4 regions of the Bradyrhizobium sp. BR 1433 genome follow, and region 3 is predicted to be linked to each of the others. Evidence: predicted binding sites of a transcription regulator. Region 3 holds the regulator's gene; each other region holds the start of a gene.

Region 1 (7,442 bases), 950 kb from region 3:
ATCTCCGCGCCAAGGCGGAGAAGCACTCCGCCAACCTTGCCGCGGTCATGATCACCTATCCGTCGACCCACGGCGTGTTCGAGGAGCATATCCGCGAGATCTGCGACATCGTGCATGCGCATGGCGGACAGGTCTATCTCGACGGCGCCAACATGAACGCGCAGGTCGGACTGTCGCGGCCCGGCGATTACGGCGCCGATGTCAGCCATCTCAATTTGCACAAGACCTTCTGCATTCCGCATGGCGGCGGCGGCCCCGGCATGGGCCCGATCGGCGTGAAGGCGCATCTTGCGCCCTATCTGCCGGGCCATCCCGCGACCGATGGAGCGACGGCGCATGCGATCGGCGCGGTGTCGGCCGCACCGTTCGGCTCGGCGTCGATCCTGACCATCTCCTACATCTACATCCTGATGATGGGCGGCGAAGGTCTGACGCGGGCGACCGAGATCGCGATCCTCAATGCCAACTACATCGCCGCGCGGCTGCAGCCGCACTTCCCGGTGCTGTACCGCAACGAGCGCGGCCGCGTTGCGCATGAGTGCATCGTCGATCCGCGGGCGCTGAAGACGACCAGCGGCGTCACCGTCGACGACATCGCAAAACGCCTGATCGATTACGGCTTCCACGCGCCGACCATGAGCTTCCCGGTGGCGGGCACGCTGATGATCGAACCGACGGAATCGGAATCGAAGTTCGAGATCGACCGCTTCTGCGACGCCATGATCGCGATCCGGGGCGAGATCGCCGAGATCGAGAAGGGCCGCTGGAAGGTCGAGGCCTCGCCGCTGCGCCACGCGCCGCATACCGTGCACGACATCGCCGACGATGCCTGGAACAGGGCCTACACCCGCGCCGAAGGCTGCTTCCCGGACGGCGTGTCACGGTCCGACAAATACTGGAGCCCGGTCGGCCGCGTCGACAACGTCTACGGCGACCGCAACCTGGTGTGCTCGTGCCCGCCGGTCGAGGATTACGCGCAGGCGGCTGAGTAAGCGCCCTTCTCGTAGCCATTGTTGTAGGATGGGTAGAGCGCAGCGAAACCCATCACTGCTGATCACGCTCCGTGAACGATGGGTTTCGCTGCGCTCTACCCATCCTACGGTCCAGCGATCGTAACGTCCCTGCTAACCGCGGGACGAACGATAGCGAGGGCCGCCCGCGGCAGGAGGAAACATGCGCGAGGAATTCTGGTTCCATTTCCCGTTTCGCGTCCGCTATTCGGAGGTCGACGCGCAGGCCGTGGTGTTCAACGCCCACTACCTCACCTATTTCGACACCGCGATCACCGAATATTTCCGCGCGCTCGGCTACGACTATCTCGGCGAGGTGGCGCGGACCGGCATCGACTTCCACACCGTGAAATCGGTCGTCGAGTACAAGGCGCCGATCCGGTTCGACGAGGACATCGAGGTCTGCGTCCGCGTCGCGCGGATCGGCCGCTCCTCGATCAATCTTGCGCTCGCGATCTTCGCCAAAGGCTCCGATGATTTGCGCGCCACCGGCGAGATCATCTGGGTCGCGACCGATCAGAAGACCCATCAGTCGGTCGCGGTGACCGAGGATTTGCGGGCACTGATCGCAAGCCGGGAGAAGACGCTGGCATAGGCTGATTGCGCACACAGGTTGTGCGGATCAGGCTTACGGGGCAACCAAGGCCCGGCTCTCGGCGTCCCAGCGCCACAGGCGCTCATTGGTCAGTTCGGTGCCGCCCCACCAGCGATGGATCGTGTTGTATTGGCTGAAGTCGAGCTCGCGATCCGACACTTCCTGGCCGAAATCGGTGAGCGACAGCCGACTGTGCAGGAGTCGGTTGTTTCGGGCCTTCAGATCGTCGGGCGCTTCGATCTCCGCGGGGAATCCGGTCAGGACCGGTGATGGACAATAGGCGAGCCGGTCCAGGATCAGCTCCGCTTCCTGAAAATCGAACACGCCGCGTTCCCTGTTCAGCTCGCTTGAACGGACCTGTGGGCTTGTCTCGCCGTCGGCAACGAGATCCAGCATCCGCAGTTCGGACGCGCCGAGGCCGGTGTCTTGCCCGGGTAGCTCCTCGAGCAACGCAATCAGCGCCGCGCGGAGCTGCGGGATGGCCGACAGATCCTGCATGAGAAGGTCGAAACAGGGCTCGGGCGTCGGAGCGCGATAGGCAGTCCAGGCGCGACCGGCCAATTCCAGCCGATCATCGGTCACCGCAAGTGCAGGCAATCGCCATTTCGCCAAGCTCTCGCCTCGGTACCTGCCGATCTCGACATCGTTCTGGACCAGCTTGAGCTTCGCTACGATGTGGCGGTGCGGGCGGAGCACGTCGAGCAACCAGGCCAGCACCAACTGGTCATTCGGCTGGGGATCAGCCCATAGCTCTACGCTGTCGCAACGCTCACACAGTTCGACAAGACCGATGTCCCTGCCGATCGAGCCGGTCCATCTTGAACTGGCGAAGTCGAGCCAGTGCGTGTCGAAATCGACGTGCTTTGCGGAACGCGGTTCCAGCAGGGTCGTGAGGTCATCCGACGAGGGCATTTTCCCCCAAACGAAGCGCGGCCTCAACCCGACGACGATGTCCGCCCTTCCCGCCTGCCTCAGGCGATAGCTCGCGAGTTCACTTGTCGCCAGGATCAGACTTGTAACGATGCTCTCCGGCTACGCGGGATGGCATCAGCACCGCAAGCTGAGGATCAACTGCTTTACAAAAGACACACAAAACCAAACGGGCGCCGAAGACGTCGGCAACTCAACGTCCTCAGCGCCCGCTTGCAGCGAAGTCATGTGTTCGTTTGAGCATGATCTCCGCGCAAACGCGTTCCGCGTTTGTCGCGAGGGAAAACCGCTTCGCACTTTTCCGGATCATGCCGGAGACTTACTCCTCCGTCGGCTCCTCGCCCTCGGCGTCGCGTTCGGGTGTGCCGGCGAGGATCTGCTCGGAGATCAGGCCGGAGTTCTGCCGGATCGCGGCTTCGATCTTGGCGGTGATGTCGGGATTCGACTTCAGGAATGCCTTGGAATTCTCGCGACCCTGGCCGAGCCGCTGGCTGTCATAGGAGAACCAGGCGCCGGACTTCTCGACGATGCCGGCCTTGACGCCGAGGTCGAGGATCTCGCCCATCTTGGAAACGCCCTCGCCATACATGATGTCGAACTCGACCTGCTTGAAGGGCGGCGCCAGCTTGTTCTTCACCACCTTGACGCGGGTGGTGTTGCCGACCACCTCGTCGCGCTCCTTGATCGCGCCGATGCGGCGGATGTCGAGGCGGACCGAGGCGTAGAATTTCAGCGCGTTGCCGCCGGTGGTGGTCTCCGGCGAACCGTACATCACACCGATCTTCATGCGGATCTGGTTGATGAAGATCACCATCGTGTTCGACTTGTTGATCGAGGCGGTGAGCTTGCGCAGCGCCTGGCTCATCAGGCGGGCCTGCAGACCCGGTAGCGCATCGCCCATCTCGCCCTCGAGCTCGGCCTTCGGCACCAGCGCCGCAACCGAATCGACCACCAGCACGTCGACCGCGCCGGAGCGCACCAGCGTGTCGCAAATCTCCAGCGCCTGCTCGCCGGTGTCCGGCTGCGAGATCAAGAGCTCGTCGATATTGACGCCGAGCTTGCGCGCATAGACCGGGTCGAGCGCATGTTCAGCGTCGATGAAGGCGCAGATGCCACCCTTCTTCTGGCCTTCCGCCACGGTGTGCAGCGCCAGCGTGGTCTTGCCCGACGATTCCGGCCCGTAGATTTCGACGACGCGCCCCTTCGGCAGACCGCCGACTCCGAGCGCGATATCGAGCCCGAGCGACCCCGACGACACCGTCTCGACATCCATCGAACGGTCGTTCTTGCCGAGCTTCATCACCGAGCCCTTGCCGAACTGGCGCTCGATCTGGGAGAGCGCGGCTGAGAGGGCCTTGGACTTGTCCATGGAGGATCCTTCGACGATACGCAGTGCGGTGGCGGACATTTGGGATGTGCTCCTTATGGCGGGGATTCGCTAGCGGGAAAACGGGCGATGAGATCGGGTGGAATGCGTTGCTGATTGGAACCTCGTACCATGTTTGTTCTAAGTTCGCAATATGTTCTTTCGAGCAGACCAAGTGCTGGCCGTATTTAAGCCCCCGTGTCCTCATTTGATTTTGAGAGTGTCCTAATTCCGATTAAGCGAACGGAAACCGTAGCTTGGCCGATGTTCTCAGTAGGACTACCGAGGCACCCCACCAGATGTTCTATCCCCGTCCCGCCTTTGACCGCGATCAGGGAATTTAATCTTGGGAGAACGAACCGGGAGCAATGGAACGTGATACGATATTACCATCACCGGCCAAGGCTTTCACCGGCCAAGGCTTTGCCCGTAGGCGTCGGTGGCTGAGAGACCGAGAGCGCTCCCGCCTGCATAGGAAGGGAGCGCGGCCATGCCGAACCATTCCACAATAGCGCACCGCGAGATGCAGCTTCGCCATCTGGAGCAAGCCGAGCGGCATATTGCCCAAGGCGAACGACACATTGCCGAGCAAGAGGAACTGATTGAAGGCCTCGCCAGTCATGGCCATGACCTAACGGAGGCGAAGAAGCTTCTGGATAACTTCTACTCGTGCCAGGTTCTGCACGTTCAGCACCGGGACCGCATCCGCAGCGAACTGGCAGAGTAAGGCCGCCTCACCTCAGTTGGCGGCCTATTCTCATTTAGCGCACGATTATCTCATCTAGCGCACGATTAATTTCCTAGCATGGCACAAACTGCACTTTGGTTTGGTGGTCATCCGGAGTTAGATTTCAACCCACGCAGGGGTTGTGTCATGACCAATGACCTACTTTTTAGGGCGAGCACTGTGGTGCTGGGGCTGTGCCCCATTGCTATCGCTGCGATTGCAATATTCATGTGAGAAAGAGGCCGCCTCACTTGGCGGCCTCTTTCATTACAGGCCCTTCCCGTCGAATCGCTGCGACATATGACGTGAATCCCGGTCGCGTGAATGAGGTGCTGAAAGGCTCTCGACATCGCGGCAGTCGAGAAGCGGCGCTATCTCGCAGGTCAGCTTGAACTATGAAGCCCGGCGAGCCGGGATTTTTCTTGGCCCAAAGAACGGCCCCAGCGAGGGGGTACACGCTGAGGCCAAGGCGGTTGGATCATCCATGAGATGACAGGCTCATCACATAAACAGGGCGCCTATACCTACGATGAGCGCTACGAACGATATCGCCGCCAACGCCATGAAGCCGTACTCGACGCCGTCGTGGTGACTGAGCCTGAACATACAGAGAGCTTGCGCCACGGTCTTCGTGTCCGCATTAAAGTAGGCATGTCAGCGATAGCGCCCTAATTGCGGTTCCAGGCTTAACTTAAGCGAAGATTTTTGAAACGATTCCCTCGATGCCGCTTTTATTGCTCATGCAACAGGCGACCGAGGTTCATCTAGTCCGGGTGACGACCGATGACGGCGAGGTCCAAATCTGGCTCGCCGCGACCTCGCGCGAAGAAGCCGTTGACCGAGTGCTGGATGCAATCCCGGAGGGATGGGCTGTTAGCCTCATTCAGCGACAGCTGGCCGCCGATCACATCCCAATTCTCAACATGGCGGCCGGAGAAGTGCGCCGGCATCAGGTGTCCTGAAGAAACGGCCCCAGCGCGTTGGAACGAACGCTGAGGCCGCCTCACCGCGCCGCTACTGGGCAGGGACCCTCCGAGTGTTGCGGCCCCAGCCGAACTGGATTCTACATAAACAAACGGCCCCAGCACCCGACAGGGAGGCTGAGGCCGAGGAGCGCCCGTGGGGTAGGGAAAGATTCTGGACACCCCCACCTCAAGCTAGAACCTCCATGGCGCGGAAGGGCATTTGCATAAGTGAATGAGTGTCCTGATTTCCCCAAGCGAGTGTCCTAACTAGGACAGCACCAACAGACCGGTGCCGGCCTGTTTCCATCCACAATGGCCTGCTTTGATTTTTCGAGTGGCCCGGCTTGGGTTTAACCCCGTCGTAACCAAGGGTTAGCCGATGTTCTCGGTAGGACTACTGAGAAGGCCCTCAGATGTTCTGGCCCCATAATTTCCTGCGGGTCGCGATCTGTTCTCGCGGAATGTTTACTGGAACAATTGACCCGGCAGTGCCCTTATTTGGGGGCCCCCAGCCAGACAGGTAGCCCCCCGACTGCTGGAGGAAAACCCGCCTCCGGGACGGGTTGGCGGCCCCCTGTTGGGGCCGTTTAAAATTCCGTAGTTCTCCGGCCAAGAACAAAGTTCCGGCCATGCGACGCGCCTTGCGCCCGAAGTTCCCCTGATAATCAACAAGTTAACCTGACAGGCGCGACGGCGTCCGATAACGGCTGGCACAATCTGCATACTACCTTCGTACCCCTCCTGAGCCCTGGAAAAACTCCGTAGCGTTCGACGGAAGACTCGGGTTCCGCCAGTGTTCGTAACATTGGCCTGCTCAACCAACGCGAATTGCGCGTCGCCGGGCAGGCAATACAGCTGGCGACGATTCCCTGGCGACGCTGCCGGCGGACGAAACCCCTTCCGGAATCCACAACGACGGCTCGAACGGGCGCGGCCTTTCACACGATCTTTTTACGGGTGCTGATCATTACTACAACTAATGGTTTAAATACCGACGACCGCCCTTCATTCGCGGAACCGTACAGATGATCCACAGGGGCATCGAGTTCAGCGTCACTCAGCTGACGGCCGGCGTCTGGAAATGGCGCTTCCAGATCGGCGATCGCGTCTTCACGGGCAAAACCGAAGCAAAGCTCGATCTTCTGGCAATCCGCCGCGTGCAGCTGCGGATCGATCGCGAGCTGAACAATCTGGGGCGGGAACGGACCCGCGGCAGCAATGGGGACTGAGGCACAGTCCGTCGCGCACGCTGCGGGGCCCTGACGCGCTGGCCCGCGCACTTCGCTCGAAAACGCTTCAGTCCGCGCTTGCCAGCCGCCGCATCGTGAACTCGATGTCGCCGCCGGGGAGCTCGCGCCAGCTCTCGATGGCGCTCATATAGGCCGCCTTCGGGTAGCGCTTGAGAAAGTCACGCGCCCTCACGCGGGCCTGATCGCGTGGCAGGCTGAAGGTCTCGCGCAGATAGCCGTCGTCCGGCTTTCGCCGCTCGGCCATCCGGCTGGCGAGATCGCGCGGACGAGACACCATTGCCGCAACTCCGGACCAATTGACGACACCCCCAATATAGGGGTGGCGGCGGGAGAATCCGAGTCGGAGGGAGGCGGACGAGGTCGCCCCGAACGGGCGTTACTGGCTACGCGGCGCGGCGCTTCCGGGCTGCGCGGAGCTTCCGGTCTTGGTCTTCGGCTTGGCGGGATGGGCGGCCGCCTTCGGCGGATCGCTGCGCACGACGCCCCAAGGATCGGACGATCCCTTGGCATCGGGAATCTTGCTGAGCGAATCCTTGTAGGCCTTGTCCCTGACCGCGTCCTGCTCCTTCTCATCCTGGGTCTTGGTCTTGACCTCAGGC
Region 2 (7,442 bases), 4.2 Mb from region 3:
ATCAATGGTGACCCTGAAACAGCTTGATCTGGCGCTGACGATGCGTCGGCCAGCTTGCAAAGTGCTTGAAATTGGTGGCCATTTCGCGCTGCCCTCAGAACAGGGTTAGCGGGGGGTTAACTCCGCCATGACCCGGTTCGGGACGCGCGTGTCAGGCGCGGGCGATGCGGCTTCAAGTCGGCGGTGTCCGCCGCGGGCGCTGACGATCAAGGCCGCGGCGTCCAGCACCGAGAACGTCTTCGACTGCACGAAGACACGGTAGTCGGACGGGCCAGCATCACGCGTCAGATAGATGACGGGGCCGGTTGCCGAGGCATCGCCGGAAATCCCGATCAGCTGCGCCGTCGCGCCGCTCTCGCAGGCGCCGGCCTCGGCGTCGTCGATGTCGTCGATCACGGTGAAGTCGGCGGCGTCGGCGCTGTCGGCGATCTGGACCCGGACGGTGGCCTGGCTGAGGTCGTCAGTGAAGCTGACGTGAAGCTGCGCCAGCCAGGGGATCGATGCGATCTGCATCGTGGCGCCGCCCACCTCGATGCAGGGCCGCGGGCCCGGCAGGAATTCGGCGCGGGCAAGGACCGCGGCCACGGCAAGGGGGACCACCGAGGTCAAAATCTTCAAACGCAACATGACACAACTCGCTCGACCCAAGCTTGCCGCCGATCGCGGTGCTTATGGTTTGCGGAGCGTAAACAAAACTCGTTACCGCGGCGTTGACGCGGGGCATCGCGGCACGAACCGGGTCATGGCTGCGGTTCGGATCAGGCGGCGCGGCGCAGATCGTCGGCCAATGCACGATAGGACAGCGCTTCGGCAAGATGCAGCCGGCCGATCGTCTCGGCGCCGTCGAGATCGGCAAGCGTGCGCGCCACCCGCAGCACGCGGTGATAGCCGCGCGCGGTGAGGTGCATGGTGTCGGCGGCCTCGCGCAGCAGCTTCTGCCCGTGCGCGTCGGGCTGCGCGATGGTCTCGAGCAGCGAGCTCGGGGCTTCCGCATTGGTGCGGACATGCGGCATGCCGGCTGCCGCATAGCGCGCGAGCTGGATGTCGCGCGCGCCCGCGACGCGGGCGGCAACCTCGGCCGATCCCTCCGCCGGCGGCGGCAGGATCAGATCAGCCGCGGTGACAGCGGGCACCTCGATCCTGAGATCGATGCGATCCATCAGCGGGCCGGAGATCCGCATCTGGTAGTCGGCGGTGCAGCGGTCGAGCCGGCCGCGCTTGCAGGAATAGCCGGGCTCATAGGCATGGCCGCAACGGCACGGGTTCATGGCCGCGACCAGCATGAAGCGCGCCGGATAGGTGACGCGGTGGTTGGCCCGGCTCACCGATACCTCGCCGTTCTCCAGCGGCTGACGCAGCGAATCCAGCACGCGCGGATCGAACTCCGGCAATTCGTCGAGGAACAGCACGCCCTGATGCGCCAGCGAGATCTCGCCCGGCTTGGCGCGCGCGCCGCCGCCGGTCAGCGCCGCCATGCTGGCGGAATGATGCGGGCTGCGGAACGGGCGTCGCGCGGTCAAGGCGCCGTCGCGGATCTCGCCGGCAACCGAGGCGATCATCGAGACTTCGAGCAGCTCCGACGGCGACAGCGGCGGCAGGATCGAGGGCAGCCGCGCCGCCAGCATCGATTTGCCGGCGCCGGGCGAGCCCATCATCAGCAGATGATGGCCGCCGGCGGCGGCGATCTCGAGCGCGCGTTTCGCGCTCTCTTGGCCCTTGATGTCGCGCAGGTCGAGCAGCGCTTCCTCGCGCTCGTGCACCTTCGGCTGCGGCCGCGACAGCACCTGCGTGCCCTTGAAGTGGTTGGCGATCTGGATCAGCGAATGTGCCGCGATGATCTGGATGTCCGGACTGGCCCAGGCGGCTTCCGAGCCGCAGGCGGCCGGGCAGATCAATCCCTCGTCGCGCGAATTGGCGCCGATTGCCGCGGGCAGCACGCCCGCCACCGGCGCGAGCGAGCCGTCGAGCCCGAGCTCGCCGAGCACGGTGAAGCCGTTCAGCGCATCCGGCGGGATCGCGCCGATCGCCGCCATCAGGCCGAGCGCGATCGGCAGGTCGTAATGGCTCCCCTCCTTGGGCAGGTCGGCGGGTGCGAGGTTGACGGTGATGCGGCGGGCGGGAAGCGCGAGGCCGGAGGCGATCAGCGCCGAACGCACGCGTTCGCGGGCTTCCGACACCGCCTTGTCGGGCAGGCCGACGATCGCGAATGCCGGCAATCCCGGCGCGACCTGCACCTGCACGTCGACCGCGCGGGCTTCGATCCCCTCGAATGCGACGGTGGAAACGCGCTGGACCATGCTGCCCCTATTCTTCCGCAATCGAAGGTAGCGGAACCGGGCGGCAAGTGCAAGAACATTACAGGAACATTCGCGGCGCCGAGGGCTGGTCGCCCGGTACCAGTTCACCGCGCGGCGCATCCGTTTCCGGCCGGCGCGGAGGCGTCGGGCGTCGCGCGCGATGACGCGCACCTCGCGCGATCGAACACAGCTCGCGTCGTCGACAACTGCAGGAATCATTTTCAAGAATCATTCCAGCACGACGAGCATCGCGCGCTTATTGTCGCAGCGCGTCGTCGATTTCCTTGCTGTTTCAGTGTTCGCACACTGATCGCGCGCGCAGTCTCGATCTATTCCAACTGCCGAGGTCTGTACTCGCGAGCCCCGCGCTGTAGAGCCGGATCACAAATCCATCCAGGCTGATATCAGGGGCGCCTTCGCGTGATCGATCGACTTGCTTCGCATTCCACCCGTCAACATCCAGCGCTGCGAACGATCGGTCTGTGTACCGCCGCCGTCCTTGCCGCAGGAGTCACGACCGAACGCGCCGACGCGCAATCGGAACTGCCGCCGGTGAGCGTGGACGCGCCTCAGCAGCGCGCGATCACTGCGAATGCAAAACCGGTTCGTCGTCCGGTGACCGCACGCGCGAGCCGCGCCAACCGCGTGGCTCGATCCCAGCAGGCGACGCCGCAAGCGGCGGCACGATCCGGTGCCGGTGCCGGCGAGCGAGCCGGCGGTCCGGTGGTCGGGTTCGTTGCCACGCGTTCGGGCACGGCGACCAAGACCGACACGCCGCTGATCGAAATCCCGCAATCGATCTCGGTCGTCACCACGGACCAGATCAGGAACCAGGGTGCGGAATCGGTGGGCGCGGCATTGCGCTACACCGCAGGGGTCAGCGGCGACGTGAATGGCGGCTCGGACACCCGCTTCGGCGGCCTGCAGATCCGCGGCTTCGACATGACGATGCCGGGCCTCTACCTCGACGGCCTGCGGTTGCCGAGCAGCAACTATGTGCACTTCCTCGGGCTCGATCCGTACGGGGCCGAGCGCCTCGAGGTCCTGAAGGGGCCATCCTCGGCGATGTTCGGCGGCAGCGGCACCGGCGGCATCCTCGACTATGTCAGCAAGCTGCCGACCGCGCGCGAGTTCGGGGAAGTGTCGCTGTCGGGCGGCAGCTTCAACCGCTATCAGGGCGAGTTCGATATCGGCGGCCGCGCCAACAAGGAAGGAACGGTGCTGTGGCGCCTGACCGGCGTCGCGCGCGATGGTGAGACTCAGGTCGACTACACCAAGGACAATCGCGTCTTCATCGCGCCCGCCGTCACCGTGAAGCCGAACGAGGACACCACGATCACCTTCCTCGCGAACTACCAGAAGGAACGCCCCGGCTGGGCCTGCAATTCCTGCCGCCGTCCGGCACCGTCTGGGCCAACAACGGCCGCTACATTCCGAACACGCGCTTCGTCGGCGAGCCCGGCTTCAACCAGTTCGACACCGAGCAATCCTCTGTCGGCTACATGCTGTCGCACGACTTCAACGAGGCGCTGACGTTCCGCCAGAACCTGCGCTATTCGTGGATGCACAACGAGCAGAAGAGTTTCTACGGCACCGGCTATGCATCGGCCGCCGACGAGGCTGCGGGCCTGCTGTCGCGCGGCGGCGCCGGCGGCAGTTCGACGATCGATTCCTTCGCGGTCGACAACCAGCTGCAGGGCAAGTTCGTCACCGGCATGCTGAGCCACACGACGCTGTTCGGCGTCGATTACCGCAACACCTCGTTCCGCGACATGGCCTCGAGCTACAGCACCGGCAAGCTCAACGTCTTCGCGCCGGTCTATACCAACAGCTGGACCAACAACGGACCGTATGACGACACCGGCATCAAGCAGTCGCAGGCCGGCCTCTATCTGCAGGACCAGATCAGGCTCGGCCGGCTGTCGTTCCTGCTCGGCGGGCGGCAGGATTTCGTCACCACGGACCTCGACAACAATCTCGCGAAAACTTCGACCTCGACCGACGCCTCGGCATTCACCGGCCGCGCCGCTGTCATGTACAATTTCGACAACGGCATCGCGCCCTATTTCAGCTATTCGGAATCATTCCTGCCGGTGCTGAGCATCAACGCCGCCGGCGATCTGCTGAAGCCGGAGTCCGGCGTGCAGTACGAAGTCGGCGTCAAGTACCAGCCGGTCGGCATCAATGCACTGATCACGCTGGCCGCCTTCGACCTGACCCGGTCCAACGTCGTCACCTACGCCCCGCCGTTCTATTTCGCCGAGCAGACCGGCGAAGTCAGGTCGCGCGGCGTCGAGCTCGAAGGCACCGCGACGCTGGTCGAGGGCGTCAACATCCGCGGCGGCTACGCCTATGTCGACGCTGAAGTCACCAAGGATCCCGTCAATGTCGGCAAGGCGCCGACCACGGTGCCGCTCAACCGTTTCTCGTTGTGGGGCGATTACACCGTTCAGGGCGGCCCGCTCGCCGGCGTCCAGTTCGGGGCCGGCGTCCGCTATGTCGGATCGACGTTCGGTGACGACGCCAACACCTTCAAGGTGCCGGCGTCGACGGTCGTCGATGCGCTCGTCGCCTATACCAGGGACAATTATCGCCTCTCGCTCAACGTCACCAACCTCGCCGATACGCGCTACGTGGCAGCCTGCTACGGCAACACCAGCTGCTTCTACGCGGAGGGCCGCAAGGCGATCGCGAAGCTGACCTATCGCTGGTGATCACCCCACAACTTGCTGAAATCCCCATGAGACCCATCTTCGGACGACTGCATCGCTGGGCGGGTCTTGTCACCGCGGCCTTCCTGTTCTTCTCGGGCATCACCGGCGCGATCATCTCGTGGGACCACGAGATCGACGACGTGCTCAACAGGAAGCTGTTCGAGGTGACGAGCTCCGGACCCGCGATTCCGTCGGTCGAGCTCGCCCGGCTGATCGAGCAGCGCGATCCCCGCGCCCGCGTCGTCCACATGTTCATGACGGCAGAGAAGGGCGAATCGCTGTGGTTCTTCGTGCTGCCGCGGATCGATCCGGCGACCGGAAAGCGTTACGCGCTCGACTACAACCAGGTCTTCCTCGATCCCAACACCGGCGCCGAGCTCGGACGCCGCTATTGGGGCGCGGTCTGGCCGGTGACCCGCGAAAACTTCGTCTCGTTCCTCTACAAGCTGCATTACACGATGCACATCCCCGAATTCTGGGGCAGCGATCGCTGGGGCATGCGCTTCCTCGGCGTCATCGCCGTGATCTGGACGATCGATTGTTTCGTCGGCTTCTACCTGACCCTGCCGTCGCGGCGGCGCGCAAGGGCGCAGCGGGCGTCGGCGATATCAGGCCCGCGCGGCAAGAGCTTCTGGACCCGCTGGGCACCGGCCTGGAAGATCAAGACCTCAGGCAGCGCCTATCGAATCAATTTCGACATTCACCGCGCCTTCAGCCTGTGGACCTGGGCGTTGCTGTTCGTGATCGCATTCACGGCATTCTCGCTGAACCTCTATTTCGAGGTGTTCTCGCCGTTGATGAAGACCGTGTCCAACTACACGCCGACACCCTACGAGCAGCGACCATATCGTCATCTCGACGATCCGATCGAGCCGAGGATCACCTATGCGGAGATCGCCGCGCGCGCCGCGGCCGACGGCAAGGCGCGCGGCTGGACCACACCGATCGGTTCGATCAATTATGGTCCGGCGCATGGCGTCTATGCGGTCGCATTCTTCGAGCCGGGCGACGAACATGGCGCCGCGGGCGTCGGGCCGGCGCAGCTTTACTACGACAGCGAGGACGGCCGTCCGCTCGGCGAGAGGCTGCCATGGGTCGGCACAGCGGCCGACGTGTTCGCGCAGATGCAGTTTCCGTTGCATTCCGGCCGGATCGCCGGCTTGCCCGGGCGCATCCTGATCTCGCTGATGGGATTGGTGGTCGCGGCGCTGTCGGTGACGGGCGTCGTGATCTGGTGGCGCAAACGTCGTGCACGGATTGGCGCGCGAGAGACGATGCGCACTCGCCCCGGGAGCCGCCTTGCGCCGGCGGAATAGGTTACACCGGGCGGCAAATGCATTCGGGAGCGGCGGCGGCCGCTCCCGAGGCAGTCCGTCTTCGCAATCAGTCCGTCACAGGTTCATCTGCATCGGCTCTGGATAGTAGTGGAAGCCTTCGCCGACCTTGGCGACGTGGCCGTAGCCCGGCCAGGCGAAGTGATAGGACATCACGGCCGTCTTGTTCGCGGCCAGCATCTCCAGCAGCTTGACCCGCGACGCCGCCGCCTGCTTCGGATCGGTGTCGTAGGAGAACTCCATCCGCGGCCGCTCCAGCAGCAGCACCGCGTGATGCGAGAGGTCGCCGAGGAACGCGAAGGATTTGCCACCCGAGCTCACCATGAAGATGGTGTGGCCCACGGTGTGGCCGGGCGCTGCGATTGCCGTCACGCCGGGCAGGAATTCCTGGCCGTCCTTGAAGAACACGATGCGGTCGCGCACCGGCAGCAGGTTCTTGCGGGCATGCACGATGAAATCCTTCAACGGGCTGCCCATCTTGCCTTCGTCGGTCCAGAACTCGAGATCGCTCTGGGCGATGTAATATTGCGCATTCGGGAACAGCGGCTTGTCGTCGGCGCCGACAATGCCGCCGATATGATCGATATGCGCGTGCGACAGCACGACCGCGTCGATGTCCTCCGGCTTGATGCCGGCTTCCTTCATGCTCTTCTGCTGCCGCCCGGTGGTCTTGCCGAACAGTTGCGACGTGCCCATGCCGGTGTCGAACAGGATCAGCTTGTCGCCGGTGTTGACGATCGGCGAATTCTGCTCGAGCACGACATTGTCGGGCGAGAGGAAGTTGTCGGAGAGCATCTTCTTCACCTCCTCCTTCGGCACACCGGTGAAGGTGCCGGAGGGATCGCCGAGCGGAAGCGGCCCGTCGGATACGACGGTCACTTCGGCTTCGCCGAGCATGAAGCGGTGCCAATAGGGTGTCTGCGTGCCGAGCTTCGGTGCGCGTGCCTGTGCGGTGCCCCCGAGCAGGGTGCTGGCGCCGAGACCGGCACCGAGCGCGAGCAAGGATCGTCGTGAGACATTGAGCGTCATAACGTCTTCCTCCACAATTTTTATGATATTTTGCGTTGTTGCCCGCGCGTTGACCCGCCGCTTGACCT
Region 3 (7,442 bases):
ATATCGGCCGCGTCGTGCTCGACATCAACTTTGACAAGGTGGTGGCGCACTGGGCGCAGCATGCAGGCTGTGCGCCCGCCGAGCTCGCCACGCGCTTTGTCGTCGACGACAGTTTCAAGCATCACGAGATCGGTCGGATCGACGACGCGGCGTTCTTCGAAAGCCTGCGCCGGACGCTCGGCATCAACATCACGGACGCCCAGTTTCTCGAAGGCTGGAATGCGATCTTCACCGGCGAGATGCCGGGCATCGCCCCGCTACTCGCGGCGGCCGCCAAGCGGATGCCGCTCTACGCCTTCTCCAACACCAATCCGGCCCATGTCGCGCATTTCTCGGTCACCCATGCCGAGCTGCTCAGCCATTTCCGCAACGTCTTCCTGTCCTCGAGCATCGGCTTCCGCAAACCCGACGCCGAGGCCTATGATCATGTGGTAAAAGCCATCGGCGTGCCGGCGTCGCGGATCCTGTTTTTCGACGACCTGGCCGCCAATATCGAAGGTGCGCGGGCGCGCGGCCTTCATGCTATCCACGTGACATCGACGGATGACGTGGCAAGGGCTTTGACCGCACTTGGTATTGAACATTAGGAATTGAGGAGCTCTGAGCGTGGCCCTGATGCCGGTTGCCGATGCCCTGTCCGCCGTCCTCGCCGGCGCCGAACCGCTGCCGGAGGAGATGGTCGCGCTCGATGCCGCCTACCACCGCACGCTTGCGCACGACCTCGCTGCGCTCCGCACCCAGCCGCCGCAGCCGATGTCGGCGATGGACGGCTATGCGGTGCGCGCCGCCGATGCGGCTGATCTAAAGGCCCGGCTCAAGGTGATCGGCGAAGTCGCCGCCGGCCGGCCGTTCGAGCGGACGGTCGGCGCCGGCGAGGCGGTGCGGATCTTCACCGGCGGCGTGATCCCCAATGGCGCCGACGCTGTGATCATCCAGGAGGACACCGCCGTCGACGGCGACCACATCACGATCTCAGAGGCCGCCGACGTCGGGCGGCACATCCGCCAGGCCGGGGTCGACTTCCGTGAGGGCGAGGTGCTGCTCGCCGGTGGCAGCCGCCTGTCCGACCGCGCGCTGTCGCTGGCGGCCGCCATGAACTATCCGGAACTTGCGGTGCGCCGCCGCCCGAAGGTCGCCGTGCTGGCGACCGGCGACGAGCTGGTGATGCCGGGCTCGCAGCCCGGTCCCGGCCAGATCGTCTATTCCAACGGCTACGCGCTGCGGGCGCTGGCGCGCGCCGAAGGCGCCGAGACCATCGACCTCGGCGTTGCCGCCGACACGGTAGAGGCGACCACGGCCGGTATCCGCCGGGCACGCGAGGCCCGCGCCGATGTCCTCATCACGACAGGCGGCGCCTCGGTCGGCGACCACGATCTCGTCAAGCGGTCGCTGGAAGCCGAGGGCGTCGAGATGGCGTTCTGGCGGATCGCGATGCGGCCCGGCAAGCCGATGATGCATGGCCGGCTCGGCGCGATGCGGGTGATCGGCCTGCCCGGCAATCCGGTGTCGTCCTATGTCTGCGCCTTCCTGTTCCTGGTGCCGTTGATTCGGGCGCTGAGCGGCCGGAAAGTGATTCATCATCGCCGCGCGAGCGCCCTGCTCGGCCGCGACCTCGCCGCCAACGACCAGCGCGAGGACTATCTGCGTGCGCGCCTCGAAGCGCGCGAGGACGGCACGCTGATCGCAACGCCGGTGACACAGCAGGACTTGTCGCTGCTCGGGAATCTCGCTGCGGCACGGGCACTTCTCGTGCGTCCGCCGTTCGCGGCGGCGGCCGTCGAAGGCAGCGAATGCGAGATCTTGACGCTACCCGAATAGGGCTTTCCCACCGCGCCGATTGTGCGTCGCCCGAGCGCGTTCACCGGAAATTAAGTGGTTGCGGAACACATATCGAACATATAGTGTCCGTTCATGATTTGTTTCGAGTACTGGTGTCTACAATCGGGAAGCCGCGTGGAAGCAGGTGCAACGAGCACGAGCTTCTGAAGTCAGGCCCCGCCTGCAGGCCCCACCAGAAGAGTTCTCGGAATCGAACGACGCTATCAACCGGGGGAATACTCGAGATGCTCACGCGCAAACAGTACGAACTTCTGCGTTTCATCAATGAACGTCTGAAAGAGGCCGGCGTACCGCCCTCCTTCGACGAGATGAAGGATGCGCTCGACCTGCGCTCGAAGTCCGGTATCCACCGCCTGATCACTGCGCTGGAGGAGCGCGGCTTCATCCGCCGCCTGCCGAACCGCGCCCGCGCCATCGAGGTCATCAAGCTGCCCGAACTCTCGGCCGGCGGCGGCAACGGTCGCCGCGGCTTCACGCCCAGCGTCATCGAAGGCACCCTCGGCCGGCGCGCCAGCACGCCGCCGATTGCCGAGGACGACGGCAACCGTCCGGTCGCGGTCCCCGTGATGGGCAGGATCGCCGCCGGTACGCCGATCGAGGCGCTGCAGACCCGCAGCCACACCATCAGCGTGCCGCCCGACATGCTCGGCGCCGGCGAGCACTATGCGCTCGAGGTGCGCGGCGACTCAATGGTCGATGCCGGCATCCTCGACGGCGACATGGCACTGATCCAGCGCAACGACGTCGCCAATACCGGCGACATCGTGGTGGCGCTGATCGACGAGGAGGAAGCCACCCTGAAGCGCTTCCGCCGCCGCGGCGCATCGATCGCGCTCGAGCCGGCCAACACCGCCTATGAAGTGCGCATCCTGCCGCCGAACCGGGTCCGCATCCAGGGCAAGCTGATCGGCCTTTATCGCAAATACTGAACTGCAAATACTTGCGGCGGCCGGGAACGAGCAACACGTCGGATCGTTCCTTGAAAGATAGCGTACCGTACGGCCTGTCCGATGCGCTCCGATACCTCTCGCGCAGCGTCGCGTGTTTGTGATCGGGGCGGTCTCGAACCAGTCGTACAATCGCCCAGAAACGAGCAGACGCTCGTTCGCTATCGTCCACTCTGGTAGAGGCCCTAATGCCTCAAGGAGAGGCACGGGTCGCTACCTCGAAATGAGGAGCCATCCGATGTGTGACTATAGTCTGCACGCCGTGGCATCGCGCCCCGCCATTGTCGGAGAGACGCTGATCACGACGACGTTCCGCGGCACGTCGACCCGCGGCTTTGCTTCGGAGAACGATCCCACTGTCGCGGTCTGCATGCTGCCGGGCACCGAACTCGCTTTCGCCGAGAACGTTCGCTACGACAGCCGCTGGATCTGGACCAAGACGCTGAACTATCGCGTCGGCGTGTTCAACGAAGTCGAGCCCGACGTGCCCGATCGGCATCATGACGCGGTCGAATTCCCCGACGGCAGCCATGTGCTGGTGACCCAGCTGGTCGAGGGACAGCGCGTCAGCGTGCTGCAATTGCCGGCGCTGCATCCGCCGGTCGAGCAGAAGCCGAAGGTTGTGGAGCGGCGGCCCTCCGCATTCGCAACGCTGTTTTTGGGTTGAGCGCATCGTCGCCGCGGAATGAGCTGTTCGGCGGCGGATGACCTAAGCAATTTCGGGCGACCCCGGACTCCCGCTTCCGGGGCGCAGAAGGAGATTTGCGTCGGCCGGCGCCTTGGCGCATCATCGGGCACGGAGGACGTGCGCGGTGGTCGATAAGGTCACATGGCAAAAGGCTGGACGCGTCACGGAACCGGGCCGCTATATGTTCCGGTTCGGTTGGCTGACAGTAACGGCCGACGACCTGAAAGTCTGGGAGCAATTTCCCGAGGCTTCCTTCACTCTCGTCAAGAAGCCCGACGCCGGCCCCGACTCCGACGAATATCATCTCGGCCTGTTCGAGCTGCCGAGCGGCCCCTCGCCAGACCACGGCTAATCATCGCCCTGCAGATCGGTCTCGGCCGGCGTCGCATCCACCGCAGGCCGCGGCGCGGGGGCGCGTAGCGTCGTCTCGCTCTCGCCGTCGCCGGGAACCGCCGGCGACCACGGCCGGTCGATCCCGCCGGGCTTGACCGCATCGACGACGTAGCCGTCCCTGCTCCGTCGCAGCACCAGCGCGCCGTGGCGGCGCAGCCGCTCGGCATCGATCACCGATGTCGCGCAGCCCTGCGGCGCCGGCCGCGTCGTCACGATCAGGCCTGCGCGCTCGCAGTCGTCCGCCAGCGCCTCCGGCCGGGTCGTCAGCGCGACGAAGGCGCCGCCGGGTCCCTGGGTCACGCAGCCGCCGGCATCGCAGGAGACGCCCTCGCCGAGCGACACATCGGTGGCGGTGCGCGCATCGGCGTCCGCCGCCAGCCACTCCTTGACGAGGAACGCATCCTTGGCGCTGTGCATCAGATGCAGCCGTCCGTCGCCGCCACGCACCGCGACGTTGCGGCCGTCGCCGGAGATCAGCACGTCCGGCTGCGGCACCCTGAGCGCCCAGACCGAAGCCATCAGCAGCAGCACCGCGCCCGACCAGCGCAGCGGCGTGCGCAGCAGCCCGAGCAGGATGATGCCGGCACTGGCTGCAATCAGCGGCCCGACGCCGAACGCCGCCATCCGGCCGACCGCGCCCGGGAGTGCGGCGACCCATTGCGTCACCAAAATCATCCAGTCGATGCCAAGACCCATGATCGCCCAGAACACGCCGTCGAAGCCGAACGGCATGGCGACGAGCCCCAGCAGGCCGGCCGGCATCACGACCGCCGACACGACAGGCATCGCCGCAAGGTTGGCGAGCAGCCCGTAGGGCGTCACGCGGTGGAAATGGAACGCGGCATAGGGCGTCGTCGCCAGCCCAGCCACCAGCGAGGCCAGCATCAGCATCGTGAGCTCGCGGCCGCCCCACAGCGCAACCCGCGCGGTCGCCGAATGGTCGGGCGACGCCAGCAGGTTCGGCAGCCCGATCTGCACCAGCGCCACCAGCCCGAGCGTTGCCGCAAACGACATCTGGAAACTGGGATGCACCAGCGCCTCCGGCGCGATCGCGAGCACGATCAGCGCTGCCACCGCCAGCGTCCGGAAGGTGATCGCGCGGCGGTCGACGATCACGGCGAGCAGCACCACGGCGGTCATGAAAAACGATCGCTGCGTCGCAACCTCCGCGCCCGACAGCAGAAGATAGAATGCGGCGGCGACCAGCGCGGCCGCCGCCGCCCATTTCTTGATCGGATGCCCCGCCGTCAGCGCCGGAAACAGCGCGAGCAGCGCGCGCACCGCGAAGAACACGACGCCGGCGACCACGGCCATGTGGTAGCCGGAGATCGACAACACATGGCCGAGCCCCGAGATGAACATCGCATCGTTGACCGGCGTCGAGATCGCATCGCGCCGGCCGGTGAGCAAGGCGGTCGCGATCGCGCGCTGATCGCCGTCGAGCGTGGTGCGAATCCGCGCGTCGATGGCGTCGCGCAGGCCTTGCATGAAGGCGGCGTAGCGCAGCGCAAAACCGCCGGTCGCCGGCGGCTCCCTGGTCTTGACCGCGCCCATCACGAAGCCGGAGGCGCCGATGCCCTGAAAATACAGGTCACGGCCGAAATCATAGGAGCCCGGGCGTTGCGGCCCGAGCGGCGGCAGCAGCCGCGCCTTCAACTCAACGAAGCTGCCGACGTCGGGCGCGGTGCCCTTCTTCACCGAGAGCCGGACCCGATCGAGCTTCGTCATGTCGCGCGGGCTCTCCGTCGAAACCACGCGCAGCACGAAACGATCGGTCTTCTCGCGGATGTCGCGCGTCTCGACGAAGCCGGTCAGCGCCACCGAGAACATCGGCCGCGCCAGCACCGTGTGAGCGACGCGCGCCGTCTTCCAGGTCGCTGTCGCAAAGCCCGCGGCCACCGCGGCCAGCAGCGCGATGACGGGAAACACGCTGCGCCGCCGCAGCAGCAGCGCCAGCAGGCAGAGCAGGATTGCGACTGTGGCCGCGACCGACAGCACCGGCTCGTGCTCGGCCGCGAAATAGAACGCGATGCCGGTGCCGAACGCCACCGGCACCCAGGGCAACAGGCGGCCCGCCCCCGCCTCCGCCCGCGCCCATTGCCGCAATGTCTCGACGAGAGGCTTCCAGATCCCGGCGCGCGCCGGGAGAAAGCCGCCGACCGGCGCAGCCGTGCGCGGCGGCCACGTCCCCGCGTAGCCGCGTTTGCCGCCCGGCGTCGTGCCCTGCTCCGCCATTCCGCTTGCGATCCCTGCCGGTGGCAAGGCTAGCGGATACCGCAGTCACCCGACTAGCGGAACGGATGCAGAATACGGACCGGCAAGGCGAGATACCGGGACCGCCCCGCGTCGCGGCTCCCGGCGGCAGGCCACTGCCTTTGCCTGCGTCAAGCCGATCGAGCCGAAAGTCTCATTAGATACCGATCCCATTGGGACTAGACTGTTCCGATGCCTCCACTCCCGAACAGACAGGGATGAGGTGGCAACGGCTCGCGGCACTGAAGGCCGCTGGAGCTCTTCTCAGGCGGCCCTCAACTCCCCTGAGACCAGGCATTGCGGACGAACTCGCAAATCTCGCCTGCAACGCCGCGCACCACGCGCACTCCGCGAGCGGATTGATCGCTGAAAAAACGCGAGGAGTAGCGTTTGCAATTGATAGGAGCAGCACATGGCAATTCAAGTACCAAGCGATTTTCGTCGCGTGATTGTCGCTGCGTCAGTGGGAAACATCATTGAATGGTACGACTTCTATATTTTTGGCAGCCTGGCCGCAGTTCTGTCGGTCAAGTTCTTTGAGCAATCCCACCCCGTCGCAGCCCTGCTGAGCACGATCGCGCTGTTCACTGCCGGATTCCTGATCCGCCCGCTGGGGGCCTTCCTGTTCGGATGGATGGGCGATCGGGTCGGCCGCAAGTATACTTTTCTCATTACGCTGAGCGGAATGGGACTGGGGACCGGCGCGATCGGACTGATCCCAACGTATCAGTCGATCGGCCTGACGGCCGCATTCCTTCTGTTCGGCTTGCGGATGATCCAGGGTCTATGCCTGGGCGGCGAATATGGCGGCGCCATCACTTATGTCGCCGAGCATGTTCCGGACGATAGCCGCGGCTACTACACCGGCTGGCTACAGACCTCGCCGACACTCGGGATCGTGGTGTCACTGGCCGTGATCGTTCTGACCCGAACCTGGGCCGGCAATCAGGCCTTCGACGAATGGGCGTGGCGCGTTCCGTTCCTGGTCTCGTTCCTGCTGGTGGCGATCGCCATCTACATCCGCCTGCAGCTCCAGGAGACGCCGATTTTCCAGGAGATCAAGGCACAGGGACAGATGACGCAGAATCCCGGCGGGAAGCTTTCCTCAGCGCCAACATCAAGTACATCCTGATCGCCATCGTCGTCCTGATTGGACAGGGCGTGGTCTGGTACAGTGGTCAGTTCTGGGCACTGTACTTCCTGCAGCAGGTCTCCAAGGTCGATGCGGTTACCTCGGCCTACATCGTGGGGGCCGCATTGTTGATCGCAACGCCGAGCCTGATCTTCTTTGGTTGGCTGTCGGATCAGATCGGCCGCAAGTC
Region 4 (7,442 bases), 7.1 Mb from region 3:
GCCGCTCCTTGGAGATGAAGCGCTCGAACAACAGATCGACCTTGGTCGGATCGACCGAGGTGACGCCAAGCACGAAGCAGACCGCGGAATTGGCTGCCGAGCCGCGTCCCTGGCACAGGATGTTCTGGCTGCGCGCATAGTGCACGATGTCGTGCACGGTGAGGAAGTAATGCGCGTATTTCAGCTCGGCGATCAGCGCGAGCTCCTTGTTCAGGGTGGTGCGAAGCTTTTCGTCGATCTCGCCGCCGAAATATTTGTCGACACCGGCCCAGGTCAAATCTTCCAGATGCTGCTGCGCGGTCTTGCCCGGCGGCACCGGCTCGTCGGGATACTGATATTTGAGCTGGTCGAGCGAGAAAGAGATGCGTGCAGCAAAGCGCATGGTTTCCGCGATCGCGTCCGGCAGATCGCGAAACAGCCTGATCATTTCATGCGCCGGCTTGAGATGCCGCTCGGCATTGGCCTCGAGCCTGCGGCCGACCGCCTCGATCGTGGTCTTTTCGCGGATGCAGGTCAGCACGTCCTGCAGCGGGCGGCGCGCCGGATGGTGATAGAGCACCTCGTTGGTGGCGATGAGCGGCACACCGGCGTCGGTGGCGAGGCCATGCAGCCGCGCGAGGCGGCGCCTGTCGTCGCCGCGATAGAGCAGGCTTGCGGCGAGCCAGACGCCGTCGGCGGCGCTTGCCTTCAGCTTTGCAAGCAGATCGAGCGTGCCTGCCTCCTCAAAGCGATGCGGCAGCGCCAGCACCAGGAGCTGCCCCTCGACGAAGTCGAGGAGGTCGGCGAGCTTCAGATGGCACTCGCCTTTCTCGATCCGCACGATGTCGTCGCCGCGCTTGCCGCGGGTCAGGAGCTGGCACAGCCGGCCATAGGCGGCGCGATCGCGCGGATAGACCAGGATGTCGGGCGTAGAGTCGATGAAGACGATGCGGGCGCCGATCAAAAGCTTTGGCGGATGGGCAACCTTCTCGCTGTCGAGCTCCTTCCAGGCGCGCACCACGCCGGCCAGCGTGTTGTGATCGGCGAGCCCGATCACGGGAATCCCGAGTTCGCTCGCCTGATGCACATAGGCGCGCGGATCGGAACCGCCGCGCAGGAAGGAGAAATTGCTGGTGATGCCGATCTCGGCATAATCAGGTGGAGGTGCGCTCATGCGAACAGCCCATGCACATACCAGTTGGCCGGAACGGGCTTGCCCTCCTCGTCGCGCAGCTCGCTCTCGTAGAGACCGTCGCGAAAGATCCAGAAGCGCTGGCCTTCGGCATCCTCGACGCGGAAATAATCGCGCGTCAGCGACGCGCCGTCCTGCTTCCACCATTCCATCGCGATGCGCTCGGGGCCCTCGACCCGCACCACCTCGTGCTGCGCGCGCCGCCAGGTGAATTGATGCGGCGGACCGTCGGGCACGGTCGCGAACGGCACCTTGATCGGTTCGGGCTGCTCGAATAGCCGCAAGGGACGCAGCGGTGGTTCGCTCGCAACGTGCTCCGGCCAGGCGGCGGCGCTGGCCGCGGCCAGATGATGCTGCGCCGGCAGCGCGAGCGCCGATCGTTCGGGGATGTGGCTCTCCAGCGGCAGATGCACGACGACGCGTTTTCCGCCGATGCGGGCGGCGATGCGATCGATCAGCACCGAGAGCTCGTCATTGTCGTGTATGGTGGCGTCGAGATCGCGCTGCTGCTGCACCACAATCTCGGTGCGGCCGGCGGCGAGGCGAATGAGATCGAAGCCGAAGCCGGGATCGAGCGGATCGTTCAGCGTATCGAGCCGCTCGCGGAACAGGCGATCGATCATCTCGGGCCGCGTCACCGGACGCCCGGTCTCGACCATGATCGCGCGCACCGCGCCGTCGGTGCGGAAGAAGCTCGCCTTCAGCTGCCGGGCGCCCTTGCCCTGCTTGTCCATCGCCGCAACCAGCATCTTGGCGAGGCTTGAGAGCGTCAGCGCGATCACGGTGTCGGTCGCGATCGGCTCGGGGAAACGCTTCTCGACGATGTAATCGGGCAGCGGCTTGCGCGGGCTGATCGGGGCATCGCCCTGCCCGAGCGCGTGGCCGAGCAAGGTGGTGAAGGCCGCACCGAACCGCGCCGAGATTTCATGCGGCGCGCGCGAGGCAACATCGCCGATGGTCTTCAAGCCGGCGCGGCGCAGGCCGGTGGTGACAGCGGCATTGGCACCGAGCGCCGACACCGGCAGCGGGCCGACCGCCGCCGCTTCCTCGCCATCGGCGACAATCCTGCCCGAGGCGGTGCGCGTCAGCGTACGCGCCGCGATCGAGGTGCCGGCAATCGCCGCGCTGACGGCAAAGCCGCGCCGGCTCAGCGCCCCCGTCACGGTCTGCAGCAGCACGCGCTCGCCGCCGAACAGATGCGCGCAGCCGGTGATGTCGAGAAACAACCCGTAAGGCAGATCGAGCGCGACCAGCGGCGTGAAGCGATCGCACCAGTCGGCGATGTCGTTCAGCGTCTTCAGATCGGCAGCGGGATCGGCATCATAGACCGTGAGCTCCGGACAGATCGCCCGCGCATTGGCGAGCGGCAGCCCGATCGACAGCCCGGCGCGCACCGCGGCCTCGTCGACGGCATGCAGCAGGATCGCGTTGTGGTCTTTTGTGACGACGACGCTGGGGAGTTCTGCTTTCTTCGCCTCTCCCGCTTGCGGGAGAGGGAGCCCTGCCACCTCCCGTGCATCAACTTGCGAGGCGATGTCCTGCGCGAGCTTGCGCTTGATGCGGTCGATGGGCAGGCGTGGCAGCCACAGGCTGAGGATACGCCGACGGTTCACTGAATTGGCACTCATCACATTTCCATTCCATGATCCATCGCCCGACCGGGCCATGACGATTGCGCACGAGTTCGGCCTCGAAGCGCGGCGCGCCCCACACGCTCGCGGCATTGCCCGGCGGCGAATGCGCCGCGCGCACGATCCAGCGCGTCTCCGCGGTCGAGGGGATCGGGGTTGTCGCGATCCGCAGCACCAGCGCGGTGACGCCGGAGGCCTGCGCGGCCAGGGTCAATTTGCGGCTGGCGACGAGATCGAGCTGGCGCGCCTGGCCCCAGACCTCGAGCACGACCGCGCCGAGCGCATCGCAGGCGAGCGCGTCGGCCGCGGCGCGCAGGCCGCTATCGACATCGGCAGCGCGCACCGTGACCAAGAGGCGCGGATCGAGGCCGAGCTCGGCAAGCCCGCGCATCGATAGCGCGCCGTTTTCGCGATCGGAAAAATCCTGCCGCACCCAGACCAGCGGCTTGCGTGCCGACAGCCGTCCGGCGAGCCCCGCAATGAAGCCGGTCGCCGCGCCGCCTTGATGGCCGGCCGCGAACACCTCGTGCAATGCCGCCGGCGCAAGCCCGCCGCGCAGCATCGCATCCGCGCCGGCGTGTCCGAGCGCGACTCGGTTCGGCATCGCCGCATCCGATGGCGCCTCGATGCGCGCGATGCTGCCGCGCAGAGACGCAAGCGTACCCATGCGTGCGGCGGCGCATGATCCGCCAAAGTGTGAGCGGTTTGGCGACAAGATCATGCGCCTTTCTTAAAAAAGAGGAGCGCGATCGGACGCAAAACCGGCGACCACTTTTGCTGATCGCGCTCCGGCATATGCGCCGCTCCTTCCAACCAAAATTTGAGGCCGTCACTGGTCTGAACAGAGAACCAGGGACTGGCTCATTTGTTCATGATATGTTCTAATATAAAGCTAACAGGGCCCGCAGAGTCAATCGGATTGGTGAGCTCATTGATTCATGAGTGGAATCAATGGGATCAGCAGCCGCCGAACCGGACGGGCCCTGATCTTCCGCAGTGTTAGCCACGCAGCCCCGAAAATGGCGCGTGACGGAAACGGAGCAATCGCATGCGCATCATCGTGCTCGACAACGACACCGATTTCGAGGGCTGGCGCAAGGCCGCGCGGCGATTGGCGCTGAACGATGTGAAGCCCGCAGAGATCACATGGACCGTACGCAGCGACGACGAATTGTCGTCGGCATCCTGCATGAATGAATTGCCGGATACGCCGCAGGCGCGGTTCAATGTGTCGGCCAAATTCGTCGAGCTCGCAAAGGCCGCGATCCTGCATCGCAGTGACGAACGCTTTGCCCTGCTCTATCGCCTGCTGTGGCGGCTGCGCAGCCGTCACGATCTGCTCAGTGCGACCGATGATCCCGATATCGCCGAGGTCCACGCGATGGCGCGCGCGGTCTATGTCGATATCGACAGGATGCATGCGCATCTGCGCTTCCGCGAGATCGGCCGCGAGCGGACGGCGCATTACGTCGCATGGTTCGAGCCGGAGCATCACATCGTCGAGCTTGCCGCGCCGTTCTTCGCCGGCCGCTTCGCCGACATGCCGTGGTCGATCCTGACCCCCGACGTCTGCGCACATTGGGACGGGCACGCGATCTCGATCACGCCGGGCGTCGCCAAATCCGAAGTGCCGACCGAGGACCGGCTCGAGGAGGCCTGGCGGCGTCACGACAACGGCCGCTTCAATCCCGCACGGCTGAAAGTGATGGAGATGCCGCAAGCCTATTGGAGGAACCTGCCCGAGGACTCGATCATTAAACCCCTGATCGAAGACGCAATGCGCATGACCAGCGGCCCCTTCATCGCACGCAAGGCGGCCGAGCCGCAGAAGCGGCAGGATACGCCGATGCCCCGCAAGCAAGTTCAAGGCAAGCAAGTTCAAGACAGGCAAGCTCACGACACGATCGCGGCCTTGCGCGAGGAGGCCGCCGATTGCCGCGCCTGCCCGCTATGGAAAGACGCAACCCAGACCGTGTTCGGCGAGGGACCGCAGAGCGCAACGCTGATGCTGGTCGGCGAGCAGCCCGGCGACAAGGAAGATCTCGCAGGCCACCCCTTCGTCGGACCGGCCGGCCAGATGCTCGATCGCGCGCTGCAGGAAGCCGGCATCGATCGCCGCAAGGTCTATGTCACCAACGCGGTGAAGCACTTCAAATTCGTGCCGCGCGGCAAGATCCGGCTGCACCAGAAGCCGAGCACACCGGAGATCCGCGCCTGCCGCCAATGGTACGAGCGCGAGCTCGCCACCATCAAGCCGGACCTCGTGATGGCACTCGGCGCCACCGCCGCGCAGAGCGTGCTCGGCAAGATCACGCCGATCAACAAGAACCGCGGCCATCTGATCGACCACGACGGAACCAAGGTGCTCGTCACCGTGCACCCATCCTATCTGTTGCGGCTGCCGGATGAAAAAGCCAAGGCGCTGGAATATCAGCGCTTTATCGACGATCTGAAAATCGCCGCACACCAGTTGCGCAGATCAGCCGACGCAGCGTGAGTTCCGCAAAATCGACGGAACCGAAGAACCACATCGCAACGAGAAATTGTTCTAAGCTGCGGACAAATACCTACAACCTTGAATTGATCCGTGGTAAGGTGGCGTGTTCCGCAGGTATCGGGCGTCATGTTCACGCCATGACGTACCCTGAGGCGGGCGCGCTGCGCGGTTTGCTAGCCCCGATCGTGCGGCGCGCCACCTCATCTCTCAATCCCCCTCCCTCATTTCGCAACCTTTCACTCGCAGGCGTCCGCCGAATTCTCCGGCTGCCCGGCCGGCCGGATGCCGGTGTGATGCCGTCCGCACATTGTCTCGTCCTGCGAAACGCAGGCCGCAGCTTTCCGTCGCGATCAGCGATCCCTTGTTGCTGAAGATTGCCACGAGGCCGCGAAGCCACGTGCGCGCTCAATGCGTTGCACAAAACTTCGGCTCGATGTCCACCGCCACGGGAGACCGGCGCGGCTCGCGGGCCGGATTTCAATTGCTTGTCATATGCATCGATCAAAATCGGGAGCATTGGGACAGGAGTTTACCATGAGCGATATGGCGTTACCCGGCTCGATCGAGCCCGCCCTGAAAAAGGGTCCGGACCTCGACAAGGGCTTTCATCCTCTCACCGGGGTTATCTATTTGGGCGTGGTTGCGGCCGCGCTGCTGTTCGTTGCCTACAGCATCTATGTCGATGTCGACGCCACCGGCACGCGCATCACCTCGTTCCTGCCGTATATCCTGCTGTTCGTCGCGCTGCTGATCGCGCTCGGCTTCGAATTCGTCAACGGCTTCCATGACACCGCGAACGCGGTCGCCACCGTGATCTACACCCGCTCGCTGCCGGCGCATGTCGCCGTGGTGTGGTCGGGCATGTTCAACCTGATCGGCGTGCTGCTCTCCAGCGGCGCCGTCGCGTTCGGCATCGTCTCGCTGCTTCCGGTCGAGCTGATCCTGCAGGTCGGCAGCAGTGCCGGCTTTGCCATGGTGTTCGCGCTCTTGATCGCCGCCATCATCTGGAATCTCGGCACCTGGTGGCTCGGCCTGCCGGCCTCGAGCTCGCACACCCTGATCGGTTCGATCATGGGCGTCGGCATCACCAACGCGCTGCTGCGCGGCCGTGATGGCACCTCGGGTGTCGACTGGTCGCAGGCGACCAACATCGCGAAGGCGCTGCTGCTGTCGCCGCTGTTCGGCTTCGCGCTCGCCGCCGGCCTGCTCTACCTCCTCAAGATCGCGCTGCAGCGCGCGACGCCGGCGCTGTTCGGCGAACCGGTCGGCGACCAGCCGCCGCCGTGGTGGATCCGCGGCATCCTGATCCTGACCTGCACGCTGGTCAGCTTCTTCCACGGCTCCAATGACGGTCAGAAGGGCATGGGCCTGATCATGCTGATCCTGATCGGCACCGTGCCGACCGCCTATGCGCTGAACCGCGCGATGCCCTCGAGCCAGATCGAGCTGTTCACGGCGCACTCGACCGCGGCCAGCAAGGTCATCGAAGGCAAGGCCGCCGGTTACAACGTGATCGGCAATCCGCGCCCGGCTGTGACCAACTATGTCGCGCAGCACCAGATCAACGAAGGCACCTTTCCGTCGCTTGCGGTGCTGGTGCGCGACATCGGCCAACAGGTTGCCCAGTATGGATCGCTGGCCAAGTTCCCGGCTGACGCGGTCGGCAACACCCGTAACGACATGTACCTGGCGTCCGAGGCGATCCGTTTCCTGATGAAGGACAAGGAAGCCGAGCTGACCGCTGCCGACATCGCCACGCTGAACGCGTACAAGGGCTCGCTCGATGCCGCGACGAAGTTCATCCCGAGCTGGGTGAAGTTCGCCGTCGCCATCGCGCTCGGCCTCGGCACCATGGTCGGCTGGAAGCGTATCGTCGTCACCGTCGGCGAGAAGATCGGCAAGACCCACCTGACCTACGCGCAGGGCGCCTGCGCCGAGATCACGGCGGCCGCGACGATCGCGGCGGCCGACGGCTACGGCCTGCCGGTCTCGACCACGCACGTGCTGTCGTCAGGCATCGCCGGCACCATGGCCGCCAACGGCTCCGGCCTGCAATGGGCCACGATCCGCAACATCGCGATGGCCTGGGTGCTGACGCTGCCGGCGGCGATGATCATCTCGGGCGTTCTGTACTACGTGTTCT

The links. Region 3 encodes LexA, which represses DNA repair genes until DNA is damaged. Its sites were predicted from a motif close to TGTTCNNNNTGTGTTCNG; they were not measured.
Region 1: recA (recombinase RecA) is a predicted target of LexA. The motif match lies at 4,046-4,063, and genes of this name have one in related genera.
Region 2: ACSKB9_RS24435 (YifB family Mg chelatase-like AAA ATPase) is a predicted target of LexA. The motif match lies at 2,349-2,366, and genes of this name have one in related genera.
Region 4: ACSKB9_RS38205 (ImuA family protein) is a predicted target of LexA. The motif match lies at 3,669-3,686, and genes of this name have one in related genera.

Annotation. Positions count from the first base shown of each region.
Region 1 covers NZ_JBPUGG010000001.1:1,786,683-1,794,124, forward strand. Annotated here, with positions in the region: gene gcvP (aminomethyl-transferring glycine dehydrogenase) at 1-992, shown strand, start outside; gene ACSKB9_RS09020 (acyl-CoA thioesterase) at 1,174-1,605, shown strand; gene ACSKB9_RS09025 (hypothetical protein) at 1,639-2,517, opposite strand; gene recA (recombinase RecA) at 2,855-3,943, opposite strand; gene ACSKB9_RS09035 (hypothetical protein) at 4,392-4,628, shown strand; gene ACSKB9_RS09040 (hypothetical protein) at 5,351-5,590, shown strand; gene ACSKB9_RS09045 (hypothetical protein) at 6,619-6,822, shown strand; gene ACSKB9_RS09050 (hypothetical protein) at 6,890-7,120, opposite strand; gene ACSKB9_RS09055 (hypothetical protein) at 7,220-7,442, opposite strand, start outside.
Region 2 covers NZ_JBPUGG010000001.1:5,059,212-5,066,653, forward strand. Annotated here, with positions in the region: partial or broken gene ACSKB9_RS24425 (response regulator) at 1-2, opposite strand, end outside; gene ACSKB9_RS24430 (hypothetical protein) at 106-627, opposite strand; gene ACSKB9_RS24435 (YifB family Mg chelatase-like AAA ATPase) at 759-2,297, opposite strand; gene ACSKB9_RS24440 (TonB-dependent siderophore receptor) at 2,850-3,830, shown strand; gene ACSKB9_RS24445 (TonB-dependent siderophore receptor) at 3,728-5,011, shown strand; gene fsrB (siderophore utilization protein FsrB) at 5,038-6,327, shown strand; gene ACSKB9_RS24455 (MBL fold metallo-hydrolase) at 6,403-7,374, opposite strand.
Region 3 covers NZ_JBPUGG010000001.1:835,959-843,400, forward strand. Annotated here, with positions in the region: gene ACSKB9_RS04145 (HAD family hydrolase) at 1-587, shown strand, start outside; gene ACSKB9_RS04150 (molybdopterin molybdotransferase MoeA) at 607-1,818, shown strand; gene lexA (transcriptional repressor LexA) at 2,064-2,768, shown strand; gene ACSKB9_RS04160 (hypothetical protein) at 3,025-3,453, shown strand; gene ACSKB9_RS04165 (hypothetical protein) at 3,599-3,826, shown strand; gene ACSKB9_RS04170 (ComEC/Rec2 family competence protein) at 3,823-6,102, opposite strand; partial or broken gene ACSKB9_RS04175 (MFS transporter) at 6,533-7,442, shown strand, end outside.
Region 4 covers NZ_JBPUGG010000001.1:7,949,845-7,957,286, reverse strand. Annotated here, with positions in the region: partial or broken gene ACSKB9_RS38215 (error-prone DNA polymerase) at 1-1,153, opposite strand, end outside; gene ACSKB9_RS38210 (Y-family DNA polymerase) at 1,150-2,799, opposite strand; gene ACSKB9_RS38205 (ImuA family protein) at 2,690-3,523, opposite strand; gene ACSKB9_RS38200 (UdgX family uracil-DNA binding protein) at 3,851-5,299, shown strand; gene ACSKB9_RS38195 (inorganic phosphate transporter) at 5,834-7,442, shown strand, end outside.